2 regions of the Candidatus Villigracilis affinis genome follow, and region 1 is predicted to be linked to the other one. Evidence: riboswitches for the same ligand, from Rfam matches in the RefSeq annotation. Region 1 holds a riboswitch; the other holds the start of a gene.
The links. A riboswitch is a leader RNA that binds a small molecule or an ion and turns the genes downstream of it on or off. The one in region 1 is predicted to bind cyclic di-GMP.

Region 1 (8,008 bases):
CGACGGGGTACGCACGTAATTCCAAATACGCACCTCTTCCAGGGTGCCGTTGAAGAATCCCTGGGTTGTGGCGCCATCCGATTGAATGGATGTGCCAAGTGAAACGGGGGCGATATTCATATCGTTGGCTGGCTGGCTCACGGTTAAGGATGCTTCGGGCATTCCATTCAAATATAAATGCCAGGTTGTTCCATCATAGGTTGCAGCGGCGTGATACCAAACCCCGTTTTGGATCGCTGTCGTTCCGCAAATGGGATGGTTCAGACCGGGGGTTGTGCCAGAGGCGGCTTCTTCAAAGTCTGCACACAGTGTATTCCCGCCTGGGTTGATGCCAAAGATGTAATTGATATCCGCAGTGGCGTTTTCCACTTCGGCGGTACCTTTTGCGATCATGGGCTCAATAAAAGTCCCGTTAGCGCCGGTGGTGGTTGCGATACCGGTTCCATCTCGGCGGAACCAGGTTTCGATGGTATAGGCAGGCGTATTCAAGCTGGATGAAGTCGGGAAAACCACATAAGCGCTGGCATTGCCGAGTTTCAGCGCCTTTCCGCCTTCTGCCGGAGTGTTTGCACACGACACATTGCTATAAGCAGACTGTCCGCCTCCGCTCACTGCACGCACGCGGTAACAATACTGTGTAAGCGGGCTGACGGTTCCATCTGCATGAGTAGTTATGTTGGTGCCAACACTGGTCAATGCGCTGAATGGACCAGCCGCATCGCTTCCGCGCTCGATCTCAAAGCTGGTTTCGTTATTCGAGTTATCCGTCCATGTCAGGTTGATGTTGGAACCGGATGTCGCTGTGGCATTTAATCCTGCTGGCGCGATAGGTGCGCCGATGACGATATTGAATGGCGCACCAGAAACCCAAAGTGGATTATTCGTCAGTGTGCCATTAAACGTACCAACAGAGCTGGCAATCGCGGCACCAGCGCCTTCATCCATGCTCCAACGCGCGCTCAAGCCGCTTCCGCTTGTCAATTGCGAATTGATATTTGTTTGGATCTCTGAAAGGGTCAGAGCGCGATTCCAGATACGAGGCTCATCCATGACCCCAGCAAAATATCCCTGAATGGTAGTGCCATTGGAACGAATGGAAGTTGCAAAGGCAGTTGGGGAAGTCGTTGCACTGGCAACGGGCTGACCCACTGTTAACGAATTTTCCAAAACCCCGTTCAGGTAGATCCGCAATGTTGTCCCGTCATATGTCATTGCGGCGTGGTACCAGGTATTGTTCACGATGACCGTTGTTCCTGAGATCGGATGATTCAGGCTTGGAGCAGCCCCGCCTGCACCCTCTTCAAAATCGGCCACCAGCACAGCAGAGGACGCATCAATACCCAGGAAATAGTTAATATCTGCAGCGGCAGCTTCGCTTTCCGACGTTCCCTTTGTGATCAAAGGAATGGCAGATGTAATTCCACCGCCGCCGGTCGTGACGCCAACACCTGCACCTGTGCGTTTAAACCAGGTTTCGATCGTATAAACAGGCGACGCAAGGGAATTGCCCGTTCCAAACGTAACGTATTGATTGCTTCCATTAAATTGCAGTGCCGCCCCTTGAGCAAGAGAAGGCGTTACATCCACTTCCGCGGAATCAACCGACTCATTAGCGGATGTATCAACCGCCCGCAGGACATAATAGTAGGTTGTGTCATTGGTCAGGCCTGCATCCAGATAAGTTAATGAAGTCAGCAGGGAAACATTGACCTTTGTATATGGCCCCCCCGCGATTGTGCCCCGGTATAAGTTGTACCCGGCAAAGTCAGAATCAGAACTGGCCGTCCAGGACAGGTTGACGTTTCTACTATATGAACTGGCAGTTAAACCCGTCGGCGCAGCAGGAGGGATATTATCCGGAAATCCTGTTACCCAGGTCGGGCCATTTACCAGTGTGCCATTCTCCGCAGTGGGGATGGCTGAATCATTGACAATCGTACCCGTGCCTTCATTTAACCCCCAACGCGCAAGCAAGCCGCTGCCGCTGGCGAGTTCAACAAACCTGTTTGTTTGAATTTCATTTTGAGGTAATGCACGATTCCAGACTCGAGCCTCATCGATTGTACCGGCAAAGAATCCTGCGCCAAGCACACCGGCAGAATTTATCCCGGCCGCCAAACCGGGATGCTGGTAACTGGTGGATTCCGGAGTCGCATTTGGGCATGCCACAACAGCGGCATTTAATGCATCAAGATTGCCATCAAGATAGATTGACCAACAGGAACCTGTATAAGTAACCGCAATATGATGCCACTCACCGACGGGGACCAACGTAGTTCCCCAAGCTGGATGATTTGCGCCCCCAGCAGTATCTTCAAAATCCACGCCTACAAACCCATCGGCGGTGATTCCCATGAAATAGTTTGTGTTCAAGTTGGCCGGATTCTCCCCCTCCCCCATGCCTTTGGTGAGAACGGGGTAAATACCATTCGGTCGACCACCGCCCCCGTCAAAGCCGTTCGTGCCTGTGCTCATGGTAAGTCCACCGGCAGCGCGCTTTACCCAGGCTTCGAGTGTAAAAGATGTTACTCCCAATCGGTTCAGGTTACTTGCGGTTGTACCCGAGCCGTCATTTAAACCCCAACGACCAATCAGCCCACTGGTTGGAGTTAAGATTTCAGAATTCATACCTGACTGGATCTCGGCCTGTGTACGAACGACATTCCATACACGCACTTCATCCAACCTTCCTTGAAAATATCCTGCGGGTGTACCAGCAGAAGTCAACGCAGAACCGATGGCAGCATGCTGTATGCTGTCAGAGCGTGGGAGGACATTGGCGCCTAGATCCGATGTTCCATCTGCAACACCGTCCAGGTATAAGGTCCATACTGCACTGACACTATCGTAACTTACCGCGGCATGATGCCATGCGTTTGTGGTTATCGTGGTCAACCCGATAATGGGGTGATTCGCCCCCGTGGCGGCATCCTCAAAATCAGCCGCCAGTTTTCCGCCCTGGATCCCAAGATAATAATTCGCATCCACGTTGCTACCGTCGGCCTCATTACGTCCCTTGGTAATTAAAGGATAAACCGCGGTCAGGCCTCCCCCGCCTGTGGTTCCAGTTGTTCCACCGCCCTGCCAATAAAACCAGGTTTCGAGGGTAAAGTTTGTAACACCTAATTCTGGTGCGGCACCAAACGTCACATACTGGCTGGTCCCATTAAATAATAGCGATGAACTGCCCAGCCTGGAGTTGGCTAATGTATTCCAAGCAGGAGTACCCGTCAGTGTACCTGGAATAGAGCGGGTGTTTCCAAATGTAACATGTTGATTCGTACCATTGAATTGCAAGGCTGTTCCAGCAGGGGCAGCCAGCACGCTTTGCACTGGAATACCTAAAGCACTAAACAGCATACTTAATATCGCAATGCAAGAAAACACACGAGCTTGGAATCGATTGTTCATCATGCCTCCACCTATTTAGAACATAAAGGATAGTTTATATCTGAAAACAAAAAAACCAGCCATTAGGCCGGTTTCGCTATTTGCTCCTCAAGGATATTCCCTTCCATGTATGTTACTTTCGGAGCATGAAGGTAAAGCGACCAAATTAGATCCCTGAATCATCGCAGCCAATTGACTCAACAACCTTGCAAAAATGCAAGGCGATTTGTATTAGTATACAGATTTACAAACTGATTTCAATTAGGTAGTTCTTCCCGGTTTAATAATCAAATGTCATAACCGTTTTGGGAGCGATTTGGCTGTCTGAAAAGCTTTTCCAAGCCGCAAAACTGTCTACCAGGCGGAAAGTGAATAGATTGCCATCCTTGCCTTCATGGGTACGATGCCTACAAGCGATTTGTTGAGTAAAATGAGCATACAAGAAACGAATCCTGTCGAAAAAGGTCTAAACCATGAGAACATTCCGTCCCTTCCCCCAACAAAACACACGCATTGGTTTGTTGGGCGTCGCATTCGATGAAAACTCATCCTACATGCGTGGTGCGGCGCTGGCTCCGCAACGGATCCGTGAGGCGTTTTTCTGCGACTCGTCCAATCAGTGGACGGAAGATGAAACCTATCTCGGTGCGGATAGTATCTTCGCGGATGCTGGCGACATCACACCGTCGCAGGCGGATATGCCCATTGAGACCGAGCAGGCCGCAGGTCGATTGTATGAAGCGGGGTTGAAGGTCATGGCATTCGGCGGTGATCATTCGGTCACATATCCGCTGGTGAAGGCGGCTGCGAAAGCTCATCCGAATTTGAGCATTTTGCATTTCGATGCCCACCCCGACTTGTACGATAACTTTGATGATAATCCGCATTCACATGCCAGCCCGTTCGCGCGGATCATGGAAGCGGGTTTGGCGAAACGCCTGGTGCAGGTGGGCATTCGCACCATCAACGGACATCAACGCGAACAGGCGAATCGCTTCGGCGTGGAAGTGCTGACGATGAAAAATTGGCAGGATGTTTTCAACATAAATTTCGATTCACCGCTTTATATCACCTTTGACATGGATTGCCTTGACCCTGCATTTGCGCCCGGCATTTCGCATTGGGAGCCGGGCGGGCTTTCCACACGTGAGGCATTGAGCGTGATCCAGTCACTGCAGGCAAACATTATCGGCGCGGATGTGGTGGAGTTGAACCCAACACGGGATCCCTTGAATATGACCGAGATGGTGGCGGCGAAGGTTTTCAAAGAGATCGTAGCAAAGATGCTCATGAGGTAGAATCGGGCTTACATCCTCTTTCATAAGGAAACCGCTTATGTCTCAATCTGATTCATCCAGCACGGGCGCAAAACAATATTCATCGCTTGAAGAATTATTCAGTGTGATGAAACGTATGAGTGACGATCCGCTGGCAAAGGCTGGTACCAATATCGTCATCAGCCGCGGCAATCCGAAGGCCAAATTGTTGATCATCGGTGAAGCGCCGGGACCCGAGGAAAATATTCAGGGAAAGCCTTTTGTGGGGCGCGCAGGCCAGATGCTTGATAAGATCCTGCAAGCCGCGAACTTCGACCCTGAGCAGGATGTGTACATCACCAATTCCGTTTTTCGCATGCCGCCCGGTGAGGATGGAAAGAATTTCCGCAAACCCACCGATACCGAAACCGATTTTTATCGCCCGTATGTTTTTGAGATCATCCGACTGATTGATCCGTTCGTAATGCTGCTGACGGGAAACGTGGCCAGCTATTCCATTCTGCGCAAGACAGGCATCACCTCCCTGCGCGGAAAATGGACCGAGCTTCAGGGCCGCTGGATCATGCCGATCTTTCACCCATCCTATCTACTGCGAAATCCATCCAAAGAGCCTGGCTCACCCAAAGCCCAAATGTGGGATGATATTCGTGAAGTCCGCAAAAAATATGACGAATTGACCGGGAAGACAGCGGCCTCATGAATGACCGCTCGAAGGAATTGGATGGATTGCGAGGCATCGCGATCCTGCTTGTCATCGCGCATCATGTTCTAAAACGAGCCGATTATTTCACTGCCAACGGCTTTTTGCATTTCATCACGCGCCTGTCACTGGTCGGCTGGATGGGCGTGGATATTTTCTTTGTGCTTTCGGGCTTCCTGATCACATCCATTTTGTTGAAAGCCAAAGACGAAAAAAATTATTACAAGAACTTCTATGCGCGGCGGGTGCTGCGCATTTTTCCGCTGTACTATGCGGCGCTCGCCCTGTTCCTCATCGCAGTGAAATTCGTCCCCGCCGTGGCAAAGACAGCCGACACCACCATCCCCTATTTGCCAACCTTCCTGCTTTATCAACAGAATTGGTTGTACCTGTTCTCGATTTATCCCTCTGCTTATTTGAGCGTTACCTGGTCGTTAGCCATTGAAGAACAGTTCTATTTGATCTGGCCCGCCATCGTACGCATGACGAATCAAAAATTACTGACGTGGATCAGCGCGGGCATCGTCATCCTCTCCCTGCTGGTGCGCACCGTGGCCACTCTGCTCTCGCCCGATTCGGAACAATTGCCCGTCATCTTTTTCTACAACACATTCACCCGTCTCGAAGGATTGGCACTGGGCGCATTGACCGCCATCTTCTTCATCACGCCCACAAACTGGCAGGCAACGGTCAAACGCTTGGCGCTGCCCGCCTCCATTGTGACGATGATCTTGTTCCTGTATCTGGCATTTATCGCCAGCCCTGCGGGGCCGCATCCGCTTTACAGAAACATTCCGCTCGGCACCATCGGATACACCCTGCTTGCATTTTCCTCTGCCGCGATGATCATTTTCCTCACCAGCGGCGCAGAGGCCTCGCTCATCCGAAAAATATTTGCAAACGGCGGTCTGGTCTTCTTCGGCAAGTACAGCTACTCGATGTATCTATTCCATATGCCCGTGGCTTTGACCCTGCTCGATATCATGGTCAAAGCCAAAGTTCGCGGATGGGAATACTACGTCGCCTACAGCGCGCTGACAGTTGTCATCACATCCCTGCTGGCATTACTGACCTGGAACATTCTCGAAAATCCGCTACTGAAACTTAAGCGTCATTTCACGAATGAATCCGAAACACACGAAGCAACTCAAATCGCAAAACAGCGGTCAACCTAACTGAAAGTTGACCGCTGTTCCTCTTTATTTATTTCCCCTGATACGACCCAATATTCATTTGGCAGGCGCAGGGACCATCGCCCCGCCAAAATATCTCTTCTGGAAGAAGAACGCCACATTGACCAGCCCGATCATCACTGGCACTTCGATCAACGGCCCGATGACAGCGGCAAAAGCAGCGCCAGAGTTAATGCCAAAGACCGCCACCGCTACCGCAATCGCCAACTCAAAATTGTTACTGGCAGCAGTGAAGGAGAGCGTCGTCGTCTTGGAATAATCCGCGCCGATGGATTTGCCCATGAAGAAGCTGACCAAAAACATGATCACGAAATAGATCAGCAAAGGAACAGCTATCCGCACCACATCGAGAGGCAGTTCCACGATCACATCTCCCTTGAGCGAGAACATGACCACGATGGTGAACAACAGCGCGATCAACGTCAACGGGCTGATCTTGGGAATAAAGACCTTGTGATACCAATCCTTGCCCTTCGCGCGGACAAGGAAGAAGCGCGTGAAAAATCCCGCGATGAATGGAATGCCCAGATAGATGAAGACGCTTTTTGCGATCTCACCGATGGTGATGTTCACGATATTGCCTGTCATACCGAACCATGTCGGCAGGACCGTGATGAACACGTAGGCATACACGCTGTAAAACAAGACCTGAAAGATACTGTTGAATGCCACCAGCCCCGCCGCATATTCGTTATCACCCTTCGCCAGCTCATTCCATACGATGACCATCGCAATACAGCGCGCAAGACCAATGAGGATGAGCCCCGTCATGTATTCAGGGTAACCGCGCAAGAATACGATCGCAAGAACGAACATCAAAATCGGACCGATCACCCAATTTTGCACGAGCGAGAGACCGAGAATTTTCCAGTTACGGAACACATCGCCCAACTCATCGTAGCGGACTTTCGCCAACGGCGGATACATCATCAGGATCAGGCCGATCGCAATCGGGATATTCGTCGTCCCAACTGAAACAGCACGATTGAACGCAGCCACCGTTGCCGGCATAACAAAACCAATACCCACGCCAACTGCCATTGCGAGAAAAATCCACAAGGTCAGATAGCGATCAAGGGTTGATAATTTTTTGGTCGTACTTTTTTCCTGTGTCACAAGAGCCTCCATATTAAGAATATGTCTTGAGCAAAGCGATCATTTCTTTTTCTATATCATCGCGCACTGCGCGAAAAACTTCCATCACTTCCTCATCCGTCCCCTCGGCTTTCGCAGGGTCGGGGAAACTGTGGTGTACACGCTTTCCTTTTCCAAGCCAAACGGGACATTCTTCTGCCGCCGAATCACAAACCGTCACGACAAGGTCAAAGTCCACGCCCTGGAATTCATCTACTCGCTTCGAACTACCCGTGTGCTGTATCCCGATTTCTGACAGAGCTTCCAACGCCTTGGGGTGGATGTAGCCCGCAGGTTTTGTTCCCGCGCTGACT
Region 2 (8,008 bases), on a different contig from region 1:
TCAAAAATTTAACCGGGATAAATGCCCCCGCCATCACCAACCCAAAATAGAAAACCGCATTGATAAGGGCATACATGGAAAGCCACTTCCGCAATTTGCCGTCGGCGCTGGAATGAGCAACGGCCAGCATCATTGCATCAATGCTCCAGACAGAAACGATGAGATAGGCGATCTCCCACCAGCTTGTCCACAGGCAGGCGGTGCGGCCTTCGCACTTGATGGCATAACTGAAGGCTTCATAGCTTGTGCCTGCCAAAAGCGCGCCGAGTCCCCAAAGAAGCAGGGCAATTCCCCACCAGAAGCGGGAGCGTTGTCCATCGCGGATCTTTAGAAAATACAACCCAACGGCGATGGTCAAAACACCCAGCAAATAAACAATGATGGATGTACTCGGCTGAACAATAACCAGCCTGTTGAATTCCAAATAAGGCTGGATCTGAAGCCAGGTTTCAGGGGTTTGTTGCGGGACATACAGGATCGTATCCAAACGCCCACAGGAAGAAAGAAAAAAGAGAAAAGGCAAAAGGAGGAAGAATCGTTTCATGAATTTGCGTGGAAAATGCAGGCTTCCAAAAAACGACTTTACGAAAGCCTTCAAAATTTACTTTTTTAGAAAACGAGAGATGATATTGAGCAGAATGGATAAAACCACCGAAATCAAAATCGAACTCGTGACAGGGAAGTAAAAACTTCCATTCTCCCCTTCAATGCGGATGTCACCGGGCAGGCGCCCGAGCGGAATTCCAAATTTCGCGGCGAAGTACACACCTCCACCCACAAGAAAGAGAATGATTCCGCCGAGCATTAAGTAACGAGCTATTGATTCCATGTTCATTGAGTTTCAAAGTTCACAGAGTTACAAGTTAAAAAATAAACCTTCAAACTATTCAACTTGCAAACCTTCCAATATTTACAACAACCTCTGCTGACCCTGTTCCGTGTAGGTGTACCCCAAATGTTCATACGCCGATTTGGTGGCAACGCGGCCTTGCGGAGTGCGGTCTAAAAAGCCGAGTTGGAGCAAATACGGTTCGACCACATCCATGATCGTGTCCTGCTCTTCGCTGATGGAAGCTGCGATGGTATTCAAGCCAACAGGCCCACCGCTATATTTTTCGATGATGGTCTTCAGAACACGGCGGTCAACATCATCGAGGCCGAGAGGGTCAACCTGCAACAGGTCGAGGGCTTCGCGGGCAACTTTCTGGGTGATGATCCCATTCGCGCGGACCTGAGCATAGTCACGCACACGGCGCAGCAGGCGCAGGGCAATACGGGGAGTCCCACGCGCACGGCGCGCCATTTCAACAATGCCTTCCTTATCGGCTTCCACTTTAAGCATCCCCGCAGCTCGGGTGATGATCTTTTTCATGGCTTCCAGATCGTAGTAATCCAAACGATACACAGCGCCGAAACGCGCGCGCAGCGGAGCAGTGACCAAAGCCAGCCGCGTCGTTGCGCCGACCACCGTGAACTTCGGCAGTTTCAAACGGATCGAGCGCGCCGACGGACCTTTGCCGATGACAATATCCAGCGAGAAATCTTCCATTGCTGGATACAAAACTTCCTCGACCGCGCGCCCGAGGCGATGAATTTCATCAATGAAGATCACATCCCCAGCACGTAAATTGGTGAGAATGGCCGCAAGGTCACCCGCGCGTTCGATGGCGGGGCCAGCCGTCACTTTTACATTGACGCCCATTTCGTTCCCCAGCACATGCGCGAGGGTGGTTTTTCCCAAGCCAGGAGGGCCGTAAAACAAAACATGATCCAACGCCTCGCTTCGTCCACGGGCCGCATCGATGAGAATGGATAGGTTTTCCTTTACCTGATCCTGACCGATCAAGTCATCCAATTTTTGCGGACGCAGGGCGTTATCCACGCGGTCATCGGGTTTTGATTCAGGGTCAAGAGGTCGGGAAGATTTGCTCATAAGGAGATTATACCCTGCGGGTAGAGTCTATCAATAAACAGCAATCAGCTTTCGGTTAAGTGCGAAGCGGTTATTCCGTCAATAATTTAAAGAAATATTCGATGTGCCGTTCCGCGAATTCCACAATGACCACGTCGGGCTTTTCCTTTTCGATCAGGTCTATATAATCGGGAAGTTTCGACGTGCCGTAATGCAGAGAAAAGGTCTTGCTGAAATATGGCTCGATCAACTGATTCAAACATTCGTTGTAAAACGAATCATGCAAAATGACCGCACTGGGCAGGTCGGTTTCTGAATTGACCGAAACGCGCATCTGTTTATTTTCGGCGAACGGCGCGGGCATCACTTCAACATTAGTTTCAAATTTTGGAGTCAGGGTCCATGTCTCTTCTTGCAAGCCAAGCCCCATCGTCTTGGAAATATCGAGCGAGGAATCGATCGTTGTGCCAATTTCAAAATCGGATAAAGAGCGCGGTCGCACTTCGGGATGGCTGATACTGACCATCGAGATGATCTCCGCGGAAGCATAGTACGCCCCAAGGCAATTCCAATGCGCATCAGACTTGAAGTAAATCTGTGAGGTCTGACTGGCTTCACTCAACACAGGACGCAAATCCATGACTTGAATGTTGGTATGCTCCTGCATGTATTGCATGAACTGTTCAAGGCGCGAGGTTTCGCCGAGCACGGGAATTTCATCGGGCATGTACTGCGGGTAGATCGTGTTTTTATCAGGCGGGATGACCACCAGCATGCTCCCGCCGTTACGCATGGCGGCATCGTTGATTTGATTCAAGATCGCTTCCACTTCCTTCAAATTCTTTTTGCTGACGGGGGATGTCTTTTGATAATCGTGGATGCTGAAATCGCCCGAGTAGAACAACCAGCCATCCTTGCCCACGATCCCTTCATTAAAAACCTGGTCGCCAAGTGAATAACGAAAGCCGTTAAATGACTGGATCAATGCCGTCTTCAGAAAAAAACGGTCCGAGATCGTTTTGACTGTCAACTGCGGGCCGAGGAGTTGGGCCAGCAGAATGGCAAAGAAAACAGAGACGAATATTTTTGGATAGAGTTTATCCCAAGTTCCCATTTTCATTTACACGGTCTCCTGAAGTTTCATGGGCAGGCAAACAAGGTCACTCGACTGCTCCGCAGAGAACAAGCGGCTCTGTTCAGGCCGAAACATGTTGAAACTAAAATGTCCCATAAATTCCTGGTTGAAAGGTGGCACTCACTGTGGAGGCGACCGCTGCTAGAAATAGAAAAACGAGTCCCAGATCGTACACCAATTGAAAAAAGAATTTCACAACAGGCTTATCGTTGGAAATAACATCAGCTTTGCTCTGAAACCAATTCCCCAACGGAAGCGCCAGCAAAATGCCAGCAGCGAATGCAAGAAGAAAAGTCGGCTCGATGAACGGCAGTGGGCTGGTCACTTCGAATGGCAGAGGACTTAATCCGCTTGTATCGCCTGCAAGGCGGCGCAGGAAATCGAAAGCAAAATCGGGTGAAGGCGAGCGAAAGAACACCCAGCCAACCAGAATCACTCCCAGCGCATACACATGCTGAACAGGCGCCCAGGCCGTACGCAGTTTTTTTCCAAGGGCTGTGGATTCGAAGATCAAGGCCATTCCGTGGATCAGGCCCCAGATGAGAAAGTTTCTCGTCAGGCCATGCCAAAGACCTGTCAACGCAAAGACGATCAGAATGTTGAGCGGCTGGCCGATCCATTTCAAGCGCCGTCTTTCGAGCGGATAAAACACAAAATCGCGGAACCAGTTTGAAAGTGAGATATGCCAGCGCCGCCAAAAATCACCGATGCTTTTGGATATGTAGGGGAAGTTGAAGTTCTCCAGAAAGCGAAATCCCATCATGCGCCCGAGACCAATGGCCATGTCGGTATATCCTGAAAAGTCAAAATACAATTGCAGGGAATAGCTGATGATAACCAGCCACGCGAACGAGGGATCAATGGTCGGAGATGCCAGTTTGAAGATCGGTGTGACCACCCGTGCAAGCGTATCGGCAATCAAGGCTTTTTTAGCGAATCCGCGGATGTATCGACGAAGACCATCCGCTACATCTGTCGGCACAACTTGAATGTTCTGGATCTGTTCGCGCAGTTGTCGGTGGCGTGTGATCGGGCCGACGGGAATCTTTGGGAAGAGCAGCAGGTAAAAGGAAAAAGCCAGCATGTCCTTTTCACTTGCGGACACCTTGTTGTAGACTTCGAGCAGGTAGGCGATCACCTGAAAGGTGACGTAGGAAAGCCCCAGCGGATATTTAACACCCGTCCATAATTTGAAAACGACCAGAAGCGCAACATTTACAAGAATTCCGAGCCACAACAGGAACAGGGAGGTTCTCTGATCACGCCAACGGTCAATTCCGCGCGCAAGAAAGTAAGCGAAGAGAGTGAGAACCATCATCATGGCAACATAGGGAAGATTTCCCCACGCATAAAACAACAGGCTGCCTGCAACACCGATGATGAGTTTTCCGCGCTGGGGAACGATGAAATACACCAGCATGAATAAAGGCAGGAAGAGAAAAAGAAAGTTGGGAGAATTTATATCCATAAAAGATTTCCGCCCTTGTTGAGGAGGACGATTCGTCGGCGCGATTATAACAATAAACCGCCTCCCAGCTTTCGGTTAAGTGAGAGGCGGTTCCACATCCAAATTAAACAGGGATGACTCAAATAATGGTCATCCCTGAGAAAAGATTGCTCTTCGGCAGCCTGGCGATCATGACCACAAAATAAGGCGTATGATTTTAGATCCAGGGCTTTGCGTCATCAGGTTTCCCTGATTTTGCCTTTCGGAGGTCGGTCGGTCTTGATCAACTGCACAACTTTCATGCGTATGTTGATTTTAGACGCTCTGACTTTGCGTCGCCGTCTTTTGGCGGCTTTGCTTTTGTCGGTAGTCTGGCTGCCATGACTCAGTTCAGCTTTAGGCCCATGACTTTGCGCAACCGGGGTTTCCCCGGTATTGCCTTTTCTCGGAGCAATTAAATTATTGCACGCACAAAAATAAAATTCAATCACTCAGATGTTCTATTTATATAAAATGGAACTTATTGTTGAATAGGTTCCATAAAAGTTACTTCCACGGTCATACCCCACTTCAAGCGCGGATCAGCCTCCTGTACAGCGATGCGAACCGTGTACAGAATGTCGCCGCCCTGCTGGGTGAATGCCTGGCTGATCTCGGTGATCGTGCCTTTAAGTGAAACATCGGGCAGAGCATCGGGCACAAACAGCACCGGCTGGCCTACGCTTAATTTCACCACTTCCAGTTCGGTAATGTCCGTAGTTTCAATGACCCACGAATCGAAATTGGCAATGCTGATCACACGCGTTTCTACTGTGACCTGTTCACCCGCCTTCACACTGACATCTGCCACGATCCCATCAAATGGCGCGGTCAGAACATAGTTGGAAAGCGTGTCCTGGGACGAATCCAAATTGGCTTTGGCAAGCGTAAGCTGATCGGCATTGGGGCCGTCGAGGCTGATCTCATATTGATACTTCGCCTCGGCTTCAACAGCCAGAGCAGCATCGTATCTGGCACGGACTTCATCGCGTTCGCGGATATTATCTTCAAGGTTACGGATGGCCTGATTGAGATCTTCCTGTGCCCGCTCGAGATCATCTTCAGCAGATTTGCGGTTGGAGTTATCTTCGTCAAGGTCCTTATATTTTTCGAAGTCATCCTGCGCATCCTGAAGATCTTCTCTGCGATCCTCAACTGTGGCCTTGTCATCTTCAATGTTATCTTCGATGTTGTCCACGTTCAGATCGTCCCATTTCTGTTCAGCTTCGCCGCGCTTGGTTTGTGCATCCATGTAAGCCTGCCAAAGTCGGGCACGGTCGCCGCTCTCATTGCGGAGAAGGGTATCATAGGCATTTTGTGCGATGACGACCTGCGCTTCGGCCACACCCGCATTTGTCAGCCGCGCGAGGACATCCCCTCTTTTGACGGAGTCTCCGGCCTGCACAAGAATCGCCTCAACGACTCCGCGAGTTTGAAAGGACAGGTTGGTTCCCTGAATCGGTTCAAGGCGGCCCTCCGCCACCACTTCATTGGATGACACCACAGATTCTGCAGGAGCAGGTGCGGCGGTGGGTTGAGTTCCACACGCGGCAAGAGCGAGAGAGAAAATTGTTAGTAATGCAACGATATTCAATATTTGTTTTTTCATGTTTACCTTCTATAGGATTGTGAATGTCTGTGTGAAGTCTCGGCAAAATAGCAAACGGCCTCACAATGACATATTTTTTTATTCGTAAGCCAGTACTTCTCGAATCGTCAGGCGGGCAGCGCTGCGCGCTGGCAAAATGGAGCCGATCACTGAAAGCAGCAGTACAAGTCCAAACCAGATGGCATAGCCCAGGAACGTAAAGACTACATCGATGGGAGTCTCAAACACAGCCAGGCTGACAATATAGGAAAGCCCATATGTGAATGGAATGGAGACGCCAATTGCCAGAATAAATGAGAGCGTTCCTATCACAAAACCCTCTGCAATAATGGTCCGCATGACAGCGCGGTCGTCTGCGCCGATGGCACGCATGATCCCGATCTCGCGTGTACGCTCCAATACATTCATACCCATCGTACCGGTCAAACCCATCGCGCCGACAATAGCGGTCAACACCGCCATGATGAGCAGGAACGCAACGAGAATATCCAGGCTTTCGAGGGCGCTATCCAATGACGCGAGGCCTGATTCCGCTTTGCGGACTTTGAATCCTTCATCGCGAAAGAATCGATCCAGTTTTTCCGCCATTAAATCCTGAGACGTACGGTCGTGCTGCATGGTTACAACGCGGAAGGACGAAGAGCGATTTGGCAGGTTGGTGATTTGAGCGGCGTATTCAAGCGGTATATACGCAAACACGCCTTCCTGCCCGACAAATTTGAATAATCCGATGACTTCCCATGTCTCTTCGTGGCCATTGATCTTGAGCAGGATGGGGTCGCCAGGCTTGAGAGAGGGATAGGTATCAAGTACTTTCTCGCTCAAGAGCAGCTTGCGGACGTCTGTTGACCGCATCCATCGTCCTGCAACCATGATCGGCTCGATCAATTTGCTGTCGGAGGGTGGCGCAAAAACGTTTATGTTCTCAGCCACTGTACCATCAGGGTTAAGAAGCTCAAATGAAAGGAACTGCCAGCCTTCCACAGATACCACATCTGGATTCTGCAGGGCAAATTGCTCCACCTCGCGAATGCGATACGGTTTGTCAAAGTCAAGCGTGACATCGGCACGGAAATATTTCCCGATGTCGTTCATGTAATCATGCAGAGTAATGCGGACGTTGAACACAGCGATAAAGATCGCGCCGCCCATTGTTAAAGTGAAAAGCGTTAACATCAAACGTCCGCGGCGGCGGAATGTATTGCGAATGGAGATGATGAACGGGCGTGGGAAGTGAATCCCCCGTCTGGCCAAAATATTCGTCAAACGCACCAGCATCCAGTCGAACCATGAGATGCGCTCCTGCTCGTGTTTGTGTGGTTTGTTTTCGTCGCCTGCGATATCTCCGCTCAAGGCACGCAACACTGTGATACGCGATCCATTGATGACCGGTGTAACGCCCGCGATCAAGGGAACAAGCAGTCCGATCACAACCTGGATGACAAACGCCAGCGGCACAATGCGGTACCCAAGCAGATTGAATCTCAGTTTCTCCGCCATAAACTCGGCAAGTCGATACGCGCCCCACCCACCTGCAGGAATCGCGACCAACAGCGCCAGGAAACTAAAAGCCATGATGAGCGTGACGTACATGGCAAAGACCTGTCTGCCCCTGCCGCCGACCAGTTTGATCACACCGATATGGCGCAAGTGCTGACTAAGCAATGCATCGAGGGTGTTGGCGATCAACGAACTCGAAAGGAAGACGATCAAAATACCAAGCGCCATCAAAATACCAAGGACGGCGTTGATGATATCTGCAAGCGGATATTTATTTTTTTCAGAGAAGCGTGTACGGATGACATCCGTCCCATTCCTCTCCAGCTTGTCCTTGATGTCTGCACCTGCTTCATGGATGTAGTCCAG

Region 2: another riboswitch for cyclic di-GMP. It lies ahead of IPI86_RS22455 (MBOAT family O-acyltransferase); the one in region 1 lies ahead of IPI86_RS18350 (LamG-like jellyroll fold domain-containing protein).

What each region holds. Positions count from the first base shown of each region.
Region 1 covers NZ_JADJKT010000036.1:685,200-693,207, forward strand. The annotation lists gene IPI86_RS18350 (LamG-like jellyroll fold domain-containing protein) at 1-3,414, opposite strand, end outside; cyclic di-GMP riboswitch class II at 3,468-3,589, opposite strand; gene speB (agmatinase) at 3,864-4,688, shown strand; gene IPI86_RS18360 (uracil-DNA glycosylase) at 4,726-5,367, shown strand; gene IPI86_RS18365 (acyltransferase) at 5,364-6,542, shown strand; gene arsB (ACR3 family arsenite efflux transporter) at 6,597-7,688, opposite strand; gene IPI86_RS18375 (arsenate reductase ArsC) at 7,690-8,008, opposite strand, start outside.
Region 2 covers NZ_JADJKT010000039.1:236,011-244,018, forward strand. The annotation lists gene IPI86_RS22435 (hypothetical protein) at 1-544, opposite strand, end outside; gene IPI86_RS22440 (DUF2905 domain-containing protein) at 602-835, opposite strand; gene ruvB (Holliday junction branch migration DNA helicase RuvB) at 911-1,933, opposite strand; gene IPI86_RS22450 (hypothetical protein) at 2,004-3,032, opposite strand; gene IPI86_RS22455 (MBOAT family O-acyltransferase) at 3,130-4,515, opposite strand; cyclic di-GMP riboswitch class I at 4,668-4,764, opposite strand; cyclic di-GMP riboswitch class I at 4,857-4,944, opposite strand; gene IPI86_RS22460 (HlyD family efflux transporter periplasmic adaptor subunit) at 5,015-6,142, opposite strand; gene IPI86_RS22465 (FtsX-like permease family protein) at 6,221-8,008, opposite strand, start outside.